DNA from 2 places in the Marinilactibacillus sp. 15R genome. Region 1 is predicted to be linked to the other one. Evidence: riboswitches for the same ligand, from Rfam matches in the RefSeq annotation. Region 1 holds a riboswitch; the other holds the start of a gene.
The links. A riboswitch is a leader RNA that binds a small molecule or an ion and turns the genes downstream of it on or off. The one in region 1 is predicted to bind nickel and cobalt.

Region 1 (3,427 bases):
GAAATATAGTCATCTACCTTTACTTCCTTTGCAACCTGTGCCGCAACCTTTTCGTTATCTCCCGTTAAAAGATAAACCTTGATGCCCTCTTTTTGGAAATCCGCAACCGTACTCGCTGACTGCGGACGAATTCGATCCCGGAGTGAGAAGTAACCGACGACTTCATTTCCCTTCGCTACAAATATGGTCGTATCGCCTTTTTCCAGTAGCTTTTCAAACTGATCAAATTTATCATATTGCTTAAATGCATCCGGTTTTCCAACTAGGATTGCCCCTTTTTTAATTCCCGAACCAGCAATTTCTTCAATCGATTCCGCTTGATTCACTTGTGCTAAGTTAATCTCTTTAAAGGCAGAAACAATTGCTCTTCCGATTGGGTGACTGGATTGTTGCTCCATATAAATGACTTCTTTTAACAGCTCTTGGTCCAAATGATAATCGACCACTTGGAAGTCGCCATACGTCAATGTTCCGGTCTTATCTGTATACAAAATATTCATTGTACTTAACGCTTCCATTGCGGCTCCACCTTTAAATAAGATACCGTTTTTGGCTCCATTACTTATCGCGCTTAACGTAGCCGGTGTAGCTGATGCCATCAATGCACATGGACTAGCCACTGTTAAAAGTACCATTCCACGATAAAATGCTTCTTCTAATGGTAGGCTTAGGAAATAATATAGAAAGAAGATGAAAATAGGTATGATAATTAAAACGCCAATCACGTACTTACTTTCAATACGGTCTATAAACTTTGCGATTCGAGAAGGTTTGTTTTGTGCTTCTTCAACCATCCGGATAATATTGGAAAACATGGTTTGATTCAGTGTCTTGTTTACTTCTATATGAAAAACATTTCCTTCATTAATCGTTCCGGCAAAAACTTCCTCCTTTAACTCTTTTTCTACTGGGACAGACTCACCCGTTAAAGCCGCTTCATTCACGATTGCATTTCGGTCGATCAAGCCATCAATAGGGATTTGACCACCTTTCGATACCACGACAATGTCCCCAATAACTAACTCTTTCGTAGGGGTAACCACTACATCCCCATTTTCTTTTAGCACTTGGGCTGTGTCGGGTACTTGCGCCATTAATTCTGAAATCGCGCTGGTGGATTTGTTCGTTGCATAATCTTCCAAAACTTCTGCAGCAGCAAAAATCAATAGCAACGCCGCTCCTTCAGACTCAAAATCAATGATTACTGCACCAACTGCTGCCAAAACCATTAATAGGTCGACATTTGGTGAGCGATCTTTAATCGTTTCAACAACAGCATGTTTTGCCGCATAGAAGCCTAAAAAGAAAATTGAAATATAAAATAGTATGGAACTGTATGCATCATTTAGTGGGATAAAGATAAACCCTAAGATTGTAAATAAAACACCGACAACTAAAAATTGTCCTTGCCTACTTTTTGTTAGATACTCAACCATTTCTAAAACCTCTTTCATATTTTTTGTTTTTTTGCTTACCAATTATTACAAATCCATTTCATCTCATCTTTTCACTCCCCTTTATTTAGAAATATATATATAAAAAAGGGCACACCTATAGAACAGAATTAACTGTCCCACAGGTATGCCCTTATTATTTACATACTCTGCTGCCGCAAAAATTGCAGCCCGGCTGCATGGACCTTTTATATGTCCACCGCCTGTTCAGATCACAATGAATATAACCAACAAAATCTGTTATATTCCAAAGCTTTCATTATTTAGTTTTAATATGCTTCATTGATTCTCATGTGACTATTATAACAAATTTTTTTTGAATTTCAAATCGCTTTTCCATTATTTGAACAGGGTAGAATAGCAATCGCAGCCATAAGCTTTGTGGCGGATCGAAGTCTAGGAAATGTATGCTTCCTTAGTTAGTTCATAAAGTTTTATTTCCACTTTTTTAAATAATTTTTGATATTCTTCTCCCATTTTTTGGTAAATTTCTAATAATTGCATCAATTCTTTTTTTTTAATAAATCACCCATGTGTTCACTCCTGTTCTCCCTCTGTTGTTTTGAATATTCATAATACTTTAAAGGGTTCTGTTGCAAAGTTTTAAATCTACTATCAAATAAGGTAGAATAATAGAAAAAGATAGCAGGAGGAATGACGATGAATCATTTTAAAGGAAAGCAATTTCAGCAGGATGTGATTATTGTAGCCGTGGGCTACTATCTTCGTTATAACCTTAGCTATCGTGAAGTTCAAGAAATCTTATATGATCGTGGCATTAACGTTTCTCATACGACGATTTATCGTTGGGTGCAAGAATATGGCAAACTACTCTATCAAATTTGGAAAAAGAAAAATAAAAAATCCTTTTATTCATGGAAAATGGATGAAACGTACATCAAAATTAAAGGAAAATGGCATTATTTGTATCGAGCCATCGATGCAGATGGTTTAACCTTGGATATTTGGTTACGTAAAAAACGGGACACACAAGCAGCCTATGCTTTTCTTAAGCGGTTAGTGAAGCAGTTTGATGAACCGAAGGTTGTAGTCACAGATAAAGCCCCCTCTATTACAAGTGCCTTTAAGAAACTAAAAGAATACGGCTTTTATCAAGGGACAGAACATCGTACCATTAAATACCTGAATAATTTGATTGAACAAGACCATCGTCCAGTAAAGAGACGCAATAAATTCTATCGAAGTTTACGCACTGCTTCTACCACGATTAAAGGCATGGAAGCCATTCGAGGATTATATAAGAAAACCCGAAAAGAAGGCACTCTCTTCGGGTTTTCGGTCTGTACTGAAATCAAGGTATTATTGGGAATCCCAGCTTAAATCATAGATACCGTAAGGGATTTTATTCTTTATTTAAAACTTTGCAACAGAACCGAAACAGGTGTGAATTATCTACAGTCTTGGGTAGGTGGCGGAAGTAGTATTACACCGTTACTGGATGAACGTGGGGAAGTTGTTATTGATATTACCCCGCAAATGTAAAAAAGAGAGTTGATTGCTTTGATTTATAAAACCGTTTACAGTAAAATTAAACGATATAGTACTATAATTTTTATAATTAAAATTTTAATCAACTATCTCAATTGATAAAAGGAGTGAACGCTTTGTCAGAAGATAAAAGCAATCAATATAATGCACCAACAGAAGTGAAAGAAATTGACATAGTGAATACTTTTGAACTGGAAGAATTAGCAAAAGAAGTTATGCCAAGTGGTGGATATGGATATATATCTGGCGGTTCCGGGGATGAATATACAAAGAAACAGAATATAGATTCTTTTAACCACAAAGGCATTTTACCTAGAGTATTAGCAGATGTCGAAAATCCAGATACAAAGACCACTATCTTAGGACATAATATCCCAGCCCCTTTTATCATGGCACCTATTGCGGCACACGGGCTAGCACATGCAACAAAAGAAGCCGGAACAGCTAGAGGAGTTTCAGAATAT
Region 2 (3,427 bases), 1.3 Mb from region 1:
TACTGATATTCATCTTCATAGTTTTTAAAAAGATTCTTTTTCCCAACTATAAGATCTCCTTTTACTAATCCTGAACCAGTAATTTCCTTAATACTTCCGTCATGGTCAATAGTCGATAAATCTAACGCTTTAAATGCAGTGGTAATCGCTTTAGCAATCGGATGGTTCGATTGTTGTTCCATGAACACAACCTCTTTTAAAAGTTCAGTTTCTAGTTGATAATCAGTTACTTTAAAGGTGCCATATGTTAGTGTGCCCGTTTTATCGCTATAAAGAATATCCATCATATTCAATGCTTCCATAGCTGTTCCACCCTTAAAAAGGATCCCATTTTTAGCGCCATTACTAATAGCACTGAGTGTAGCCGGAGTAGCTGCTGCTACTAATGCACACGGACTAGCAACTGTTAGTAAGACCATGCCTCTGTAAAAGGCTTCTTGAAAGTTGAAGTCACCAAATGTGTAAAGAGCCAATATAAAGATCGGGACAATGATCAATACAGCTGTAACGTATTTCGATTCGATTCTATCAATAATTTTGGATATCTTAGATGGTCTATTTTGTGCTTCTTCTACCATTCGTATAATATTAGAAAAAACGGTTTGATTGCTTAGTTTATTTACTTTTAAGTAAAAGACATCCCCTTCATTAATTGTTCCAGCTAAAGCTTCATTGTCTTTTTCTTTTTTAACCGGAATAGATTCCCCGGTTAATGCCGCTTCATTTATTAGAACACTCCGATCAAGTATGCCATCTATTGGAACTTGTTGACCTTTTGATACAATAATTCTATCTCCAATGGCCAAATCTTCAGTAGACACTTCTACCACTTCACCGTTTTCTTTTAAAAGTTGTGCAGTTCTTGGTGTTTGTGACATGAGTTCTGAAATAGTCTTCGTGGACTTTGCTGAAGCATAGGATTCTAACAATTCGGCACCAGCAAATATAAATAATAACATGGCGCCTTCTGATTCATAATTGATCAATACTGCTCCAAGAGCAGCTAATATCATCAATAAGTCTACATTTGGAGATCTTGTTTGGATTGTAACGGATACAGCATTTTTTGCAGCAAAATATCCTAAGAAACAGATCGAACTATAAAAAAAGTATTTACTCATTAAATCAGAGAATGGCATCATTGTGACGCCCAAAATAATAAAAAATGTACCTACAATAAAAACTGTCCTGCTTTCGTCTTTAATAAATAGTGAACCATTGTACAACTTCCTTCCTGCTTTTATTCTCATATTTTGACTAAAACCTCAGCTAAACTCTTGATTTCAATAAAAAAAAGACACACTGCAAGACAGAAAAACTGTCTCACAGTGTGTCTTTTTACACGCTGCTGCTACATGCTGTAGCCCGGCTGCATAAACTTTTAAAAAGCTTACCGCTTGTTCATTAAAACGTATCATACCTTAAAAATAAACGAATGATACATATTTGATTTTTGATATCCAAATTTTAACTGTTTATTGCGTATTGTCAACTATAAATATTCTTTCTAATGACAGTAACAGTAGAGCGTTAAATACCTATCAAATCCATTATTTACCTTAGTATTTGGTCAATCCATTATTCTCAATAACTTTCTGGTAAAAGTAAAAACTGTCTTTTCTGATTCGAGCAAGGTCTTTTAAGTCATGATCTTCTCTATTAACATAGATAAATCCATACCGTTTCTTAAATCCTTGATGGGAACTTAAAATATCAATTACCGCCCATGGACAATACCCTATCAGCTCAACACCATCAGCGATTGCATCATTACAGGCCGCAATATGATCTCTTAGATAATCAATTCGGTAGTCATCATGCACTTTTCCATCTTCAGTAAGGATATCTGATGTTCCCAATCCATTTTCTGTAATAATCAGAGGCAATCTATAGCGTTCATAATAGTCATTCAATACTAAGCGAAAGCCCATATAAAAGAGTAAATTTTATTTTTTCATATTGATCCTGAATAATTCATAGATCTAAATTCAAGCTTTTTTTTTTGAAGAAATTGCCCATTTTTAAATTAGGCAGATACTTCCTTCCAAAATAATGTGTTTTCGAACAGGATGCCTACGGAAGAAGGTCATAATAAAAAAATTTGTCTATTTAAGGGCAGACGAATCCCTTGAAAAAAATCGGTTTAAAAATTTGTGTGATAACTAGTCTAAATCCATTGTTTGGATCGCCGCAGGCGTTCAAAAACCTTATAAAATTCAGTTTGATACACATGATAGCTTGACAGTTTGAGATAGACCTGTCTCCCAGTTTGAACAAGTTTACCGGCTACTTTAAGCAATGTCAGCCGGATGGAATGGATCGTCATGCCCTGGTTCACTTTATCAAAACCAATGGTTTTTAAAAAATTGACGAGGTTGTATGCAAGGACACTGATCATCATTCTGACATGATTTTCTAAGAAACGCGGGCTATCTGTTTTATCGAAGTAAAAGCCACCTTTCGCTTCTTTGATGAAATTTTCCATTGTTCCACGCTTGCCGTAAAGAGAAAATATGACTTCAGGCGAGACGTTGTCGGATAGATTAGTCACAATAAACGCATGATGAAAAAGCAATTCTCCTCCTTCACGGACGGAACGTATACAGACACGACGGGGTTTCGACCAGGATTGTGCTTGATAAGGTAGTGAAAAATACTGCACTTCTCGCTTTTCCCATTCTTGATTGTCCCCGTAAAGAACAGAGTGTTCAGCTAACTGACTTAACCTCCGATTGCTCTTTAATCGGATAACGTACTGGCTTTCAGTTGCTTCACAAGACTCATACACCTCTGGTGTGGCGAAGCCGCTGTCCCCCCGAACCAATATCTCGGTATGAGGTAACGTGCTCTTGTATTGGTATAACAGCGGGGCGATAAAAGCTTTTACCCCTTTAGATGTGTACTGATTGCCTGAACGCAGTTCAGCTTTTAAGAAATCTCCGGTCAGTCCGTCAAAGGCAACTAATGGGTGATAGCCGTAGGTTTGATAATGGGCATTATAATCTGTTTGTTCTTGGCGTCCAAAGGTATCCGAATGTGTGGAATCGACATCAATGATTAACTCGGTATCATTGCGAATCAAACGCGCTTTATTAATCAGCGACTGATTTAATGCTTGGAGTTGATCGATGTTCTCCTCGGTGAAACGATCCAGAAACCGTGAGATTGACGATTGTGAGGCCAACTGCTTTTTACCGAGTACAGCTTGAAAGACTGGATCCTGTCTTAATAGATTAGCTGATGAGTCTGCCGAGTAACCAGCAATTAACTGCATAATAAGCTGTTCCAATATCGCTAAGTTATGATGGGTAAAATAAGCCCGATGATCTGTGATATGGAGCCATTGTTTAGCTAATTGTGAAAAGCCGAAGGTATTCATCAATTCTTTAACCAGGACTAACCCCGAATCACTTGATAGACGACCACC

Region 2: it holds a riboswitch for nickel and cobalt, as region 1 does, so the genes downstream of both, BKP56_RS11430 (heavy metal translocating P-type ATPase) here and BKP56_RS04050 (heavy metal translocating P-type ATPase) in region 1, are expected to answer to the same signal.

Annotation. Positions count from the first base shown of each region.
Region 1 covers NZ_CP017761.1:821,692-825,118, reverse strand. The annotation lists gene BKP56_RS04050 (heavy metal translocating P-type ATPase) at 1-1,436, opposite strand, end outside; NiCo riboswitch at 1,567-1,675, opposite strand; gene BKP56_RS04045 (IS6-like element IS1216 family transposase) at 2,115-2,795, shown strand; gene BKP56_RS13975 (DUF6440 family protein) at 2,859-2,957, shown strand; gene BKP56_RS04040 (lactate oxidase) at 3,080-3,427, shown strand, end outside.
Region 2 covers NZ_CP017761.1:2,321,412-2,324,838, forward strand. The annotation lists partial or broken gene BKP56_RS11430 (heavy metal translocating P-type ATPase) at 1-1,219, opposite strand, end outside; NiCo riboswitch at 1,317-1,415, opposite strand; partial or broken gene BKP56_RS11435 (family 1 glycosylhydrolase) at 1,560-1,928, opposite strand; gene BKP56_RS11440 (IS1380 family transposase) at 2,168-3,427, opposite strand, start outside.